2 regions of the Planococcus antarcticus DSM 14505 genome follow, and region 1 is predicted to be linked to the other one. Evidence: a T-box and tRNA genes for the amino acid it is inferred to sense, from the RefSeq annotation. Region 1 holds a T-box; the other holds one or more tRNA genes.
The links. A T-box is a leader RNA that pairs with one kind of tRNA and senses whether it is charged. The one in region 1 lies ahead of BBH88_RS07485 (valine--tRNA ligase), so its partner is inferred to be a tRNA-Val.
Positions count from the first base shown of each region.

Region 2: it encodes a tRNA-Val, which carries the amino acid that the T-box ahead of BBH88_RS07485 (valine--tRNA ligase) is inferred to sense. The anticodon was not compared.

Region 1 covers NZ_CP016534.2:1,492,896-1,500,752, forward strand. Annotated here, with positions in the region: gene hemB (porphobilinogen synthase) at 1-452, shown strand, start outside; gene hemL (glutamate-1-semialdehyde 2,1-aminomutase) at 449-1,735, shown strand; gene BBH88_RS07480 (AbrB family transcriptional regulator) at 1,899-2,948, shown strand; T-box leader at 2,970-3,191, shown strand; gene BBH88_RS07485 (valine--tRNA ligase) at 3,242-5,875, shown strand; gene BBH88_RS07490 (ATP-grasp domain-containing protein) at 6,447-7,244, opposite strand; gene BBH88_RS07495 (ATP-grasp domain-containing protein) at 7,241-7,857, opposite strand, start outside.
Region 2 covers NZ_CP016534.2:2,558,463-2,566,319, forward strand. Annotated here, with positions in the region: gene BBH88_RS12800 (aldehyde dehydrogenase) at 1-583, opposite strand, end outside; gene BBH88_RS12805 (Gfo/Idh/MocA family protein) at 750-1,673, opposite strand; gene BBH88_RS19420 (hypothetical protein) at 1,791-1,934, shown strand; gene BBH88_RS12810 (thermonuclease family protein) at 2,184-2,915, shown strand; tRNA gene BBH88_RS12815 (tRNA-Val) at 3,056-3,128, shown strand; gene BBH88_RS12820 (YolD-like family protein) at 3,495-3,857, opposite strand; gene BBH88_RS12825 (Y-family DNA polymerase) at 3,870-5,129, opposite strand; gene BBH88_RS12830 (TRAP transporter permease) at 5,600-7,633, opposite strand; gene BBH88_RS12835 (DUF1850 domain-containing protein) at 7,626-7,857, opposite strand, start outside.

The DNA of each region.
Region 1 (7,857 bases):
ACGGACTGGACCAGGCTGGATTTGAAAATACGCCGATCATGTCTTATGGCGTCAAGTATTCATCCGCTTATTATGGGCCTTTCCGCGAAGCAGCACACAGCACACCGCAATTTGGTGACCGTAAAACTTATCAAATGGATCCAGCAAACCGTATGGAAGCGTTGCGCGAAGCAACTTCTGATGTTCAAGAAGGCGCCGATTTCATGATTGTTAAACCGGCATTGTCTTATTTGGATATTATTCGTGAAGTTCGCGATAACTTTGATATTCCAATTGTTGCTTATAATGTGTCAGGCGAATATGCCATGGTCAAAGCAGCCGCAGCGAACGGCTGGATCGACGAAGAGAAAATCGTTTTGGAAACTTTATTGAGCATGAAGCGCGCTGGAGCGGATATCGTCATGACTTATCACGCAAAAGATGCAGCACGCTGGTTGGAGGGGGAAAAATGACCTACGAAAAATCATTAACAGCATTTACTGAAGCAAAAACATTAATGCCGGGCGGTGTCAACAGCCCAGTCCGCGCTTTTAAATCGGTCAATATGGAGCCGATTTTCATGCAATCTGGCAGCGGAGCGACGATCACAGACATTGACGGCAATACATATATTGATTATGTCTTGTCGTGGGGACCACTGATTTTGGGCCATGCCCATCCGGAAGTGGTTAAAGCCATTCAGGAAACAGCAGCGCTTGGAACTTCATTCGGCGCACCGACTGAACTTGAGAACATGATGGCCAAATTGGTCATGGAACGTGTTCCATCAATTGAAATGGTTCGTATGGTTTCATCCGGAACAGAAGCAACGATGAGTGCATTGCGCGTAGCGCGTGGCTATACGGGACGCGACAAGATCCTGAAATTCGCAGGCTGTTACCACGGTCATGGCGACAGTCTGCTGATCAAAGCGGGTTCAGGCGTCGCGACTTTAGGATTACCAGATTCACCGGGTGTGCCAGAGTCGGTTGCTAAAAACACCATCACTGTCCCATTCAATGACCTCGAAAGCCTTCGTTTAGCTTTCCAAGAATTTGGAAACGAGTTGGCTGCAGTCATTGTAGAGCCTGTTGCTGGTAATATGGGTGTTGTGCCACCAAATGAAGGCTTCCTGATGGAGCTTCGCAATTTGACGCATGAAAACGGCACAGTTCTTATTTTTGATGAAGTCATGACCGGTTTCCGTGTCGGCTTTAATTGTGCGCAAGGCTATTTTGGTGTCACACCGGACATGACTTGCCTCGGCAAAGTGATCGGTGGGGGATTACCAGTTGGCGCATTCGGCGGTAAGCGTGAAATCATGCAGCAAGTAGCGCCAAGCGGTTCTATTTACCAGGCAGGTACGTTGTCTGGAAATCCACTTGCCATGCGTGCAGGCTTTGAAACTTTGTCTCGTTTGACAGAAGAAAGCTATGATGTGTTCGTTGAACGCGGCGATCAGCTTGAAAAAGGATTCCGTGAAGCCGCGACGAAATACAATATCCCGCATACCGTTAACCGCGCAGGATCGATGATTGGTTTCTTTTTTACAAACCAAGACGTCGTCGATTTCGAAACAGCGAAAACTTCGGATACAGATTTGTTCGCGGATTACTACCGCTTGATGGCGGAAGAAGGCATCTACTTGCCGCCGTCCCAATTTGAAGGCATGTTCCTATCGACTGCCCATACGGAAGAGCATATTGCAAAAACCGTGCAAGCATTCCATACTGTGTTTGCTAAATTGGCACGTTAATAAGAAGTATAACCGCTGAGGCGTCTGGATTTTCCAGGTGCCTCAGTTTTTTTGTTTTTTGAGACTTTGGCTGATTATAGAATCTATCCTACTGCCAACACACTTCGTTATTTCGTGTAACATAGAAAGAAATAACAACACTTGGAAAAAGGGGGGATGACTGGTGAGGCCATTTATAGTAACTGCGATTATTGCGACTGCAGCGGGAGCGGTTTTTGAAGCAATTGGCATGTTCCTGCCGTGGCTGCTCGGGCCGATGTTCGCCTTGCTGTTGGTCAATCAATTCACAAAACTGCCTCTTTACTGGCCAAAAATTCTGCGGACAGCAGGACTGGTGATGCTGGGTGTGCAGATAGGCTCATCATTTACCCGAGCTGCGGTTTTATTAATGGTGGTAGATTTGCCGTATATGGCGTTCATGACAGTTTCAGTCGTAGCGCTATCGATTGGACTTGGGCTGCTGTTTAAGCGCATGGTCAATGAAAGCCTAGCGACCAGCCTGATCGGTTCAATTCCCGGTGGCTTGGCGCAGATGGTGGTCATTGCCGAAGAGATTCCTTCTGCGAACATCACTGTGGTTACGATGATGCAGACCATTCGAATTTTCATGGTCGTGACGATTGTGCCGTTCTTGACGATTTTCCTGAACGGCAGAGGTGTAGGAGAGCTGGAACAACGGATTTTTTCATTTTCACCAATGCTATTCCTGCTGGCGTTTATTATCGGATTGGCGCTTTACGCCGGAATGAAACGAATAGGCTTTCCGGCCGCTGAACTGCTAGCGCCAATTTTGGCGATGGCCGTTCTCCAAACTGTGTCAGGCGATGTCCTGATTGATATGCCATACTGGCTCATTGCCATCGCGCAAGTCTTTATCGGCGCGAACCTCGGCTTGCAGATGGAAGGGATTGGCGATAAGCTGACGTTCCGACTCGGTGCTGCGATTGTTCTGAACAATGTGCTGCTGATCAGCTTTACCGTGCTGATTGCGTTTATACTCGCAAAATGGCTGCCTGAATACATATTCCTCGACTTCTTCTTGAGCGCAGCGCCCGGTGGCATTGCGGAAATGGCGATCACAGCGCTGGCAGTTGGAGGCGACGTGGCACTTATTACCGGCTTCCAGCTGTTCCGGCTTTTTTTCATTCTGCTGGTAGCATCGCCGATTGTAGCGTTCGTTGTAAAAAAACTTGACGCTAAAACCGAATATTGAGTACAATGGGAGTAATTAGATATTCATGCGTTGAAGAGGATAGTAGATTGTGCGTACATTTCAGAGAGAAGACCAAGTGGTGAGAGGTTTTCATGAGCGTATAATTGAATGTCACCTCGGAGCAGTTGCCGTGAAACGAGTAGCGGGAACCGGACTGAACATCCGTTATGAAACTTGAGAGCCAGGTGTGCAAGTGGACCTGTGTATAAAGGTGGTACCGCGAAAAACTCCTTCGTCCTTTACAGACGATGGGAGTTTTTTGCGTTCTGCCAGAAATTAAAGGAGGAATTCCAATGACTGAACAAATGTCGACTAAGTACGATCCGCAATCGATTGAAAAAGGGCGTTACGATTGGTGGGTCGACAACAAATTCTTTGAAGCCAAACCAGAAAGCGGTAAAACACCTTATACTATTGTGATTCCCCCGCCAAACGTTACCGGCAAGCTTCATTTGGGGCATGCATGGGACACAACATTGCAAGACATTTTAACACGCATGAAACGCATGCAAGGCTTTGACGCGCTATGGCTTCCTGGAATGGACCACGCCGGCATCGCGACGCAAGCGAAAGTAGAAGGTAAACTGAAAGAAGAAGGGCGTTCACGATATGATTTGGGACGTGAGGCATTTCTTGAAGAATCATGGAAGTGGAAAGACCAATACGCGGGTCATATCCGTGAGCAATGGGGGAAGCTGGGCCTTGGGCTAGATTATTCCCGTGAGCGTTTTACATTGGATGACGGTTTGTCAAAAGCGGTGCGTGAAGTGTTTGTGAAACTGTATGAGAAAAAGCTGATTTACCGCGGCAAATACATTATCAACTGGGATCCGAATACCCAAACAGCTATTTCTGATATTGAAGTTATTTACAAAGACGTACAAGGTGCGTTTTACCATATGCGTTACCCGCTTGCGGATGGTAGTGGCCACATCGAAATCGCGACAACGCGTCCCGAAACAATGCTTGGCGATACAGCAGTAGCGGTTCACCCGAAAGACGAGCGTTACCAGCATTTGATCGGTAAAAAAGTTATTTTGCCAATTATTGGCCGTGAAATGGAAATTGTGGCAGACGATTACGTAGACATGGAGTTTGGAAGCGGCGCGGTGAAAATTACGCCTGCCCACGACCCGAATGACTTTGAAATTGGCAATCGCCATAACTTAGAACGCGTACTGATTATGCATGAAAACGGTTCGATGAACGAAAACGCTGGCAAATACGAAGGACTTGATCGTTTTGAATGCCGCAAGCAAATCGTCAAAGACCTGCAGGACATGGATGTTTTGTTTAAAATCGAAGAGCATTTACATTCAGTAGGCCACTCAGAGCGGAGCGGGGCAGTGGTTGAGCCTTATCTATCCACACAATGGTTTGTTGATATGAAGCCACTTGCTGCAGCATCTGTAGAAGCACAAAAAAACGACGCGGGTGTTAATTTTGTACCGGATCGCTTCGAGAAAACTTATTTGCACTGGATGGAAAACATCCGCGACTGGTGTATTTCTCGCCAGCTTTGGTGGGGGCATCAAATTCCAGCTTGGTACCACAACGAAACAAATGAAATCTATGTAGGTCACGAAGCACCAGCTGACGCTGAAAACTGGACGCAAGACGAAGACGTATTAGATACGTGGTTCTCATCTGCCTTATGGCCGTTCTCGACACTTGGCTGGCCAGAAGAAAACGATGATTTAAGCCGCTATTACCCGACTGACGTGTTGGTTACAGGCTACGACATCATTAATTTCTGGGTTTCACGAATGATTTTCCAGGCACTCGAATTCACGGGTGAAAAACCGTTCAAAGACGTCTTGATCCACGGACTTGTACGCGATGCAGAAGGTCGCAAAATGTCCAAATCACTCGGCAACGGCGTCGATCCAATGGATGTCATTTCTGAATACGGAGCAGATTCACTGCGCTACTTCCTAGCAACGGCATCGTCTCCAGGGCAAGATCTTCGCTACGCAAACGACAAAGTCGAGTCGGTTTGGAACTTTGCTAACAAAATTTGGAATGCTTCCCGTTTCGCATTGATGAATATGGAAGGCATGACATATGACCAAATCGATTTAACTGGCAAGAAATCTGTTGCCGATTCATGGATCTTGACTCGTTTGAATGAAACCATCGAACAGGTAACGGAAATGGCAGAACGCTATGAATTTGGTGAAGTGGGACGCTCGCTTTATAACTTTATCTGGGATGATTTCTGTGACTGGTATATCGAAATGTCGAAACTCCCACTATATGGCGAAGATGAAGACGCGAAGAAAATGACGCGTTCGGTTCTTGCGTATGTACTCGACAACACGATGCGCCTGTTGCATCCATTAATGCCGTTTATCACAGAAGAAATTTGGCAAAACTTGCCGCATCAAGGCGAATCTATTACCATTGCGGCGTGGCCGACAGTAGACGAATCTTTGACGGACCAAAGCCAGTCTTCGAGCATGAAACTGCTGATGGACGTTATCCGTTCTGTACGAACGATTCGTTCAGAAGTGCAGTCTCCAATGAGCAAGAAAGTGCCATTAACTATTTCAGCAAAAGACGCCAATACTCACGCGGTGTTAGATGCAAACGCAGCGTATATCGAACGTTTCTGTAACCCGGAAACCTTGACGATTGGCCAAAACGTCGAAGCTCCAGAAAAGTCGATGTCCGCGGTTATCTCGGGTGCAGAGCTGTTCATGCCGCTTGAAGGCTTGATCGATATCGGTGCAGAGCTTGCACGCCTGAACAAAGAACTAGAAAAATGGGCAAAAGAAGTCAAGCTCGTCAGCGGCAAATTGTCGAATGAGCGTTTTGTGTCAAAAGCACCGGAAGCTGTTGTTGCAGAAGAACGTGCGAAACAAGCCGATTACGTAGAAAAACACGCAACGGTTGAAAAACGTATTGAAGAATTGCAGAATCTGTAAGATGAAAAAAAGAGTTGTCTAAAGAAGTCTTAATTCCTGACTTCTAAGGACAACTCTTTTTCTGTATAGAAAATTTGGTTAGATAAGGTGAAGAAAAACAGATTAGATCAGTTGAAGTAAAGAATTAGCATTTTTGGACTGTTTAAGAGGAGCAAGTCTGAAGAAATTGTGCCAAGCCTCCTCAGTCGCTGCGCTCCCTGCGGGGTCTCGACTGGCTCGCTATTCCGCGAAAGTCGCCGCCTTCCGCTCTTTCTTCTAAGGATTTGTCAGCTACTAAAAAAATTCTGTAGTGCTGGTTAAACACTAGGATACGGAGCAAACCAATAGAGAATTCCGCGGGAGCAGCACAGCGACAAAGTAAGAAATCTACTCGAGTAGTAAGTCCGAGTTCGTTTGGCGCAAGCTCTCAGCAGCTGATTTGCGGAACATTAACTGGCCGGAATCATTCGTTCAACTTATATAGTTCGACTTATATGGCTTCTTATAATCACAAGTAAATTACATCGTGAGGTGCCGTTACATTTCTATCGTATCCAAATTTCTTCTTGAAGAAAGAATAGAAAGCTTACTGTCACTTCGGCCGATCTTCTCGTCGAAAAGGTGCATGTTTTTCTAGTTTCCGCATATGTTCCGCTAACAATTTTGCGATATTTTCCTGGTGTGTTTCGTAAAACGACCGGGCACCGACAGGATCTTCGATTTCGTTGAAAAGGTGGCGTCCGTCTTCTAATAGTAAGAAGTCGATGCCGATATAGTCGCTAGTTAAGGCGCGGGCAATCCGTATAATATCCTTTTCCTGGGCGGCAGTGGGGATGAGTTTTTCAATATTCCCGCCTAGAGAATAGTTTGCTTTAAAAGAGTCGCTAGAGCTGCGTTTGACAGCACCAACGACTTCTGTGCCAATCACATAAGCGCGAACGTCCGCTTGGTGCTGAACGACTGGTTGAAAAATCAGTGGGGAAGAGGTATCTGGAATTTCTTCAGCGGCATCCACAAGCCAGACTTCAGATCCACCGTGGCCGTTCGTAGTTTTGACAATGCACGGAAATTCCGTTGCTTCCCGGTAGGTCGGGAGGGTCGGAACGTCCAGCAGCAAAAACAATTGATAGCTTTGCCATTTGTCATTAGCAATGCGGTTAACTTCGGCACGATTCACTAGGCGAATGCCGTGGTCTTCCAAATGGCGGGCAACTTCGGGGCGTCGTGCACGGAACAGAACGGTGTCACCGGCCAGTTTATCCACAAGCAACCCGAGTCCGCCTTCACTCCAGTCATCCCACTCGATCAGCTCGAAATCTCCAAAATGTTGCAGTTCTCCTATAAATCCAAGATTGCGCCTTGCGTCAACTGTTTCATAGAGAAGTTTCATCGTAAGTCCTCCAATATATAAGCAATCATAGCGTCAGCCACATTGATGCCAGTAACGTTTAAAATATTGCGGATATGAGCCGCAGCATTTACTTCGCAAACAAGCGGCTCATCGTTTTCACCGAACAGCAAATCGACTCCTGCAAACGTGGCATCCACAGCATGAGCCGCAGCCAATGCCATTTCTTTTTGAGCGAGGGTCAGTTTTATAGGAGAAGCTACGCCGCCATTGGTGATGTTGGCACGGAAATCGGTTTCGGAATAACGGTACATGGCAGCAACAATCTGGCCACCCACAATATTAACGCGAATGTCACGGCCGCGGCTTGAAGCGATAAATTCCTGGAACACAAAATCGATGCCCCTCAGGCTGTCGACTTTTTCGTAGAACTGCTCTTCGGTTTCGATCAAATAAACTTTCATACCGAAGGAACCGTGGCCTTCTTTGATGATCATCGGCAGCTCCAATCGCTCGATGACTTTTTCAAAATAGCCGGAATCTAAAATAGAAAAATTCGGATAGACTTTTGGCGCGACAATGGTCCTTGGCATCGGCAAGCCTTGTGCGGCGAGTTGGACATATTGTGTGGCTTTGTTGTCGCATAAATCGATGA
Region 2 (7,857 bases), 1.1 Mb from region 1:
TGACACTGCCCGTAAAGAAAATATAATCAAATGAAGCGTGGATCAAGGCTGTCACTTCTTCACGCTCTCCTTCGACCACTCGAATATAATAGGCAGGAAATGCTTCTTCAATGATAGTGCGGATGACTTTTGCCACATGAGGCGTTGCTTCAGAAGGCTTGACTACCGCACAATTCCCGCCAATAACGGCTCCGATTAATGGCTCCATCACCAGCTGGAACGGGTAGTTGAAAGGCCCGATGATTAATACAGAGCCATACGGTTCACGAATGACAAAGCTTTTAGCGGGTTGAAGATGGATGGGTGTCTTGACTTGTTCAGGCTTCATCCAGTCTTCCAATTTTTTTGCCATGCTGCTGATGCTGTCGAGCACAAAACCGACTTCTGTCGCATAAGCTTCAAATTCGCTTTTGCCTAAATCTTTCTTCAAAGCATCGATTACTTCCGCTTCATGGGATTGGATAACACTTTTCAACCGGTGCAATTGTTCAATCCGAAAATCTGCTGATTTTGTGTCACCTGTATAAAAATAAGTACGCTGTTCTTCTATCATTTGTTCTACGTCGTTTGCTGTAAAATTCACTTTTCAACCTCCTTTGATTTTCTACATTATACCAATTAAGGGCTTGTATAAGCTAAGTTAATGATTTAGATTGTCGACATTCCGCAACGCAGCGGCAATGGTTTTTACGCAGCGGTATGTAAAGGCATTTCTTTGATCAAATCTGGTAAAGATTCAGAACTAAAGCTTACTCAGCTAATAAATGATCGATATAGCGTTGGACTACCAGGCCTTCTTCAAAATTGACCAAAAGAGTTGACTGGTTTTCCATTTCCTCAAAAAGCGATGGGACCTGTTCAAATTCAGTGATCAATTGACGATCTTCGCCTTTTCTTGATTCGTAGAGATTCGACCAATTTTCCAGCGTCATAACCCCTTGCTCCCCGTAAACCTTGAACTGTAAGCATTCTTTCTGGCCGATGCTACTGATACCCGTCAACAAGAATGGAATCTGTTCAGCGGTAAGCCCGTGGGCAATCAGTCCAGTTTCACATTCTTCAGCCTGCTCTGGGTAAGTGATGTGATGGGACGTAAACGATAGCTCACCAAAGAGCCGGTTCATCAATTGGAAATAATGGGGGAAAACTTCACGGACAAAGCCTCCTTGGCTTCTTGAACCGATCCATGGATTTTGCTGCCACAATCTTGGCCAATCCGGAAAGAAGGTTTGCAGTTCGATACGGATCACTTTTCCGATCTGTCCCCCTTTGATGCGTTTCGCCATTTCACGAACTGCCGGCTTATACATTAACGGGAAATGCATGGCCGTTTGGACACGATTATCTTGCACGGCTACTGCCATCATTTCGCCGGCTTCTACATTATGTGCCAATGGTTTTTCACACAGGATATTGATCCCTGCACTGGCCGCAAGTTCAGCGATTTCTGCATGAAAGGCCGGTGGCGTCGCAATGTAAACCCAGTTGACATCTGCATGCAGCACTTCCTCTACTGATTTCGCCATTGGAATTCCGTAAGTTTCGCTGATTTCACTAAGACGTTCTGTCTGTTGATCATAGACCATCTTTATTTCCACATGGCTTTCCTGCTGAATTTGTTTAATGATTCGTTCTCCAACAATTCCTGCTCCAATGATGCCGATTGAAATCACTAAAAATCTCTCCCTTTGTAAAACCTTTTGGCTTTTTTCGCCGTTTGTTTATTAGTGTAACCTGTAAGGGTATAGAATAGTCAAACAATACCATTACACCCTCGAGGAGGAAATCACATGAATGAACAAAAAAATTGGTGGGAGCCTATCTTCACAGGCCAATTAGAAGTCGGCGTCAATAAAGAAAAGCTGGAAAGCACTACTGAGGAATCTTTCTTGTATTACGATGAAGCTGCATCAACAATGGAGTTAGCCCTTTAATTGCTGAAGCTTGCCCGTTTTTGTTGCTTGGGTACATAAAGAGAAACTCCACCTAGTGGGGTTATTCCCTACTGAGTGTTAGTTGATCTAATCGGACTTTAGCGTCTTGTTCAATTTTTCGGATTGAACAAGACGTTTTGTTATGCAAAATTTTAGAGATACCCCCGACAGAGTTCCGCAAACAATCGCCTGATTGCAAGGAAGTTAGTTTGTTCATATAATATGAAAGAGATGAAAGCGGGGATCCCTATGAAACTAAAACTTATACTGCTGTGCCTATTCTTCCTATCAGGCTGCGGTATATCGGATTCGACTGACACATCCGGCACGACCGATCAGATTCCAGTAGAAGTGACACAGGTCATTGACGGCGACACCATTAAAATCATCTACGAAGGCGAAGAAGTGACCGTGCGGTATCTGTTGGTGGATACGCCGGAAACCAATCACCCGCGACTCGGCGAACAGCCCCTTGGCAAGAAAGCTACTGAAGCGAACAAACGGCTGATTGAATCGGGTGATGTGTCGATCGAATTTGATGTCGGAGATCGTTTCGATGATTATGACCGGCTGCTGGCTTATATTTATGTTGATGGCGAAAGCATCCAGGTGCAGATGCTGGAGTCTGGCCTGGCGAGAGTGGCTTATGTCTTCCCTCCAAACACTCGCTACCTCAGCGACTTCGAGCAAGCGGAACAAGTTGCCAAAGAAAATGAAACAGGCGTCTGGCAATACGAAAATTATTCGACTGAACGGGGCTTTGATTCGGAAGCGTACAGACAAAAATCTGCCGGAAATGCCAGCTCTTCCAACGAAGAGCAAGCGAACGGCGACTGTGACATTAAAGGCAATATCAATCGCAGCGGCAATAAAATCTATCACCTGCCAAGCGATTCTTCTTACGAACAAACCAATCCCGAAGAATGGTTTTGTTCGGAACAGAAAGCAAAGGATGCTGGCTTTAGAGGTGTGGGGCAGTAGGATGGTTAGCTCCACGAAGCAGTGTGGATTGCCAACACGCTACTAGTCGAATGACCCCAAATACGGGCAATTTTTTCTTCCTCGATAACTATTGACTTTTTCTGTGGACAAGCTATACTTATATTTGTCCTGGAAATTGAGATTCCTTAGCTCAGCTGGGAGAGCGCTACCTTGACAGGGTAGAGGTCGCTGGTTCGAGCCCAGTAGGAATCATATCTAAAGAAACTCATTAAACCATTGGTATATCAATGTTTTAAAGAATTAGAGGTCTTGAAGCTATTATGCTTTGGGCCTCTTTTTTGTTGTGCTTTTTTCGTCAAGATGCTAAGATATGATCGATTTTCAAACTGGTAAAAAACATTTTTATTCAATAACCTGTTTTGCGTGGTCTGCTTTTACAGTAGCAAATTGCTTAGAAATGGGGGCCTAGGTTTAAACTCCCTTCCGTTTTCTAAAAACTCATTCCAAATGCATTCTTACAATTCATGATGATGTACCACAAAAATTTCCTTCGATTTATGAGAGTAACCGCGCGCCCTTCAACGATTGCGCATTTTTTTCGGAGGCGCTGCCAGTTTTTCAATCAACCATGACAATCGCAACAACTTCATCAATTCGTAACCTATACTTTTTTTCTGACTCCACGCAAATCAACATCCGACTTCTTACATCGATGCCCTCAATCGTTCCCCTGCGCTCATGGATTATGCCTTCCTTCCAACTTTGAATAACAACTTCGCATTGGCGCTTCAGCGCAATGTCCATCTCCTCCTGGAGCAACTGCAAATCGTCTTCAGTTAAATCTGGCTTCGGCACTTGTTCATCTTTCGCGTACCATTCCCGAATCATCTCGACGTGCTCTGGCAGCATTAATGCTGTCCACTTAATTCGTCCGCGGTCTTTGATGTCACCTACTGTTTTGAAGTATTTATTGCGTTTCATCGGACCACTCCCTTATTCTTTATTGTGTCCGCCAATCAATTTCGTTCGTGCAATGGCGGTGCCTGCCCGTGTACCTGATACGCCCCGGTAGATTGCCGAATAACCGTACCTTTTTCGGATCGTGTCCATCGCTTCTCCTAGGCTTCTGTTTTCGAACTTCCTTTCATCAAAAAGGCTTAACTGCATCGATGATTCCTCTTCCAGGTTGCTGATGGCCAGTGAAATTTGCCGCACCGGTTTATGCTGGAAATGCTCACGAAAAATTTCCAGACAGACCTGGTACATCTTTAACGTGTCGTTTGTGGCTTCATCAATGGACCGCGAGCGGGAAAATCCACCGCCAAAAGCCGTCTTGCTGTAGATGATGCTCAAGTGGATGGTCCGCCCTGCACGCCGGGCTTGGCGCGTCCGCATCGCAACATCTTCGCACATTTCCAGGATGATGGTCATGATGTCTTTTTCTTGTATATAATCCCGGTATAGAATCTGCCCCTTCCCGTAACTGACCTGCCCCTCAATCAAGGGAGAACCCATATCCGACAAATCGATGCCATTAGCATGCTGGTGCAGTTGGTTGCCTAAAATGCCAAACTGATTTTCAAGGATGGAAACATCTGCACAGGCCAAATCGCCGACAGAATAAATCCCCATGTTATTCAAAGTCTTTTCTGTCCGGGAGCCGATACCCCACACTCTGCTTAAAGGCCTCACAAGCCACAATTTCATTGCCACATCGGCATAAGACCAATAGGCAAATCCCGTTCTTTTCGCTTCCAAATCTAATGCTAGTTTCGCCAGTAGCATGTTCGGTCCTCCACCAACTGAAGAAGGCAATTTAAAACAATCCAATATCTCTTGCTGAATACGGCGCATAGTGAATGTTGGTGGCCCCCATAGCTTTTCAGTTCCTGTAAGTTCGATAAAACTTTCATCCACACTATAAATATGGAGCGATTCTTTCGGCACATAGGCTCCTAACAACTCAGTGATAGCCATGGACTTCTGTAAATAAAGCTTCATTTTCGGTTCAATTAACACAATATCCTTATGGTTTGGAATTTCAAAAAGCCGTGTACCGGTTTTTACACCAAACCTTTTTTTCATCATCGGCGAAGCAGCTAAGACCACACTTCCTTTCCGTTCCTGATTGCCGACAACCGCAAGACAAACTTCCAGTGGATCCAATCCCAGTTCGACTGCAGAAACGCTGGCATAAAAGCCGCGCATGTCGATGCAAAATATATATCGTTCTGGTAATTCAAGAACTTTCATAATTACCACCTCTCAAAATGGAACGTATGTTCTTATTCTATACCACGAATATGCTGACGGCAATCCTTTTCGAGAAAATATAAAAATTTATCCTTTGATTCAGCAAGTCTGAATCAAGTTAAAAGTCATTTCCAAAAAAATCTTTATGGCTTTTCTACCTAATTTATCTGTCCGCAATTCAAAGAAGAGTTGATTTCTCTCTCAAAACGTCAAACTTTCTAACAACTTTACATTTAGCCATTAACCATATATGATTCAATTAATAAGAAGTTCGACATCCATAGTTCTTATGATTTCTTGAAATCAGTAGGAATCATTGGGTGCCAAACCCACTGCAAGCTTTAGGAACAAAGTTTGCTTTGAAAAAGTCATCGCCTTCGGGTGATGGCTTTTTTCGTTCTTCGATAAACTAAAATTACAAAACAATAAAAAAACCGGCCGGGCATCAGCCCAACCGGTTTTGTCTTTCATTAAGCTTCTGCTGTTTTAGCAGGTTTCTTATCGCGTGCCATCCATTGGATTCCGAACAGGATCACGAACAAAATTGAACCAATCGTATCAGACAAACCTTCTGGATAAATCAAAGCCAATCCGGTTGCAAATGTAATGATGCGCTCAAACCAGTTGAGCTGCCGGTACCAATAACCGATAAGCCCTGCTCCGATGGCAATCATACCCGTCAAAGCAGTGATCAATACCCAGATCAATTCAGGCCAGGTCGTATCGATCATCAGGAGCGATGGAGACAGAACGAACATATACGGAATGATAAACGCCGCTGCTGCTAATTTGGCTGCAGTGAAACCAGTCCGTATCGGCTCCCCACCTGAGATGCCTGATGCGGCAAATGCTGCAAGCGCAACAGGTGGTGTAATATCTGCGATAATCCCAAAGTAGAAAACGAATAAATGGGCAGATAAAGCGACCACAAGCGGCACAGCTGCTCCAACTGGCTCATCTAGCATCAACAGCGTGATAATAGCTGGTGCTGCTATCGTAGACGTGATGACATAGTTAGCAGTTGTTGGAGATCCCATACCAAGGACAATTGCCGCTAGCATCGTGAAGAAAAGAGTCAACAGGATATTTCCTCCTGAAGCTGAAACCAGTCCATTCGCTAAACTCAATCCGAGTCCAGTCTTTACGACTACGCCGACAATAATACCGGCTGCTGCTGTTGCAGCTGCAACAGCCAAAGCCGTTCGCGCACCGTCGACCAGCGCTAAAATGACGTCTTTGAAATTCAAGCGTGTTTCTTTATTGAAAGCACTGACGAAAATCGTCAAAAGAATTCCGTAAAGTGCCGCCTGCATAGTCGGAATGCCGATCAGCAAGAATACGATGATTGCGACAATTGGCAGCAGAAGATAAATCTTTTTCAATACTTCTTTGCGATCCGGCATCTCTTCCGGAGAAAGACCTTTTAGGCCGATCCGTTTCGCTTCGAAATGAGTCATGATCCAAACACCTGTGAAATACAAAAGAGCCGGTATTGTGGCAGCTTTGGCAATTTCCCAGTAAGTCACTCCCCCGATAAATTCCACCATCAGGAAGGCTGCAGCACCCATGATCGGCGGCATTAACTGTCCACCTGTTGAAGCTGCTGCCTCTACCCCACCGGCAAATTCTTTTTTGTAGCCCAGTTTTTTCATCATGGGAATTGTATAAGAACCCGATGTGACGACGTTGGCTACCGAACTTCCCGAAATGGTTCCTTGCAAGGCGCTGGAGAAAATCGCTACTTTTGCCGGGCCGCCTGTCAAATTTCCGGCCAGTGATACGGCCAAGTCATTGAAATACTGCCCTACTCCTGTTTTCACCAGGAATGAACCGAATAACAAGAAGGTGAAAATGAAAGTTGCCGATACGCCGATCGGAGTTCCCAGTATTCCGTCAGTAGTGTAGAACATCAGTTGGACAATTGAGTCCAAATCCTGTCCCCTGTGACGTAAAAACCCAGGGAAATAGGGTCCGAAAAAGGCGTATGTCAAAAACAAACTGGCAATGATTGTAATCGGCATACCTACTGCCCGACGCGTCGCTTCAAGCGTCAGCAGGATTGCTAAAATTCCGACGATCAAGTCCAATTCGGTAACCCGTCCAAGACGGAATACCAAATCTTCATACATAATTGGCCAATAGGCGGCTACACCAATTGACAGCAGCGCCAGTATGTAATCATACCAGGCAACTTTATGGCGAACGCCTTTGCGCTTTCTGGCAGGGAATAATAGAAAAATTAAGGACAAAGCAAACCCTAGGTGAATCGACCGCTGAATATAGGCGGTATACTGTCCGAAAATAGCGGTATATAGCTGGAATAGAGAAAATGCCAATAACCCGAAAAAGACCACATGTTTAATCATGCCACTCAAATCGCGCGTGTTGGACTCAGGATCGTATTTCTGTAAAACCTCCTTTTGCTTTTCTTTTGAGATGTAAGATTCATCCTCAGGCGGAAGTTTTTGCTTTTCGCGTTCTTCTGGAGGCAACTTATCACTCATCAATTCTCACTCCTTCTCTTAGTTGCAATAGGGATAGGCGCTCTACTCGAAAAGTATACGACTTACCTCTTTCAAGCGTTCTTTTTAAATCCAGCTGATACCCTTTAGTAATAAATGACAAATTCGCATCAACATCTCCTACAAACAGCCGGAACTCTGGAAGTTTCCTTGTCATATTTTTGATAAAGTATTTCCCGTCCTTTTCGACAAAGGTCTCTCCTTCT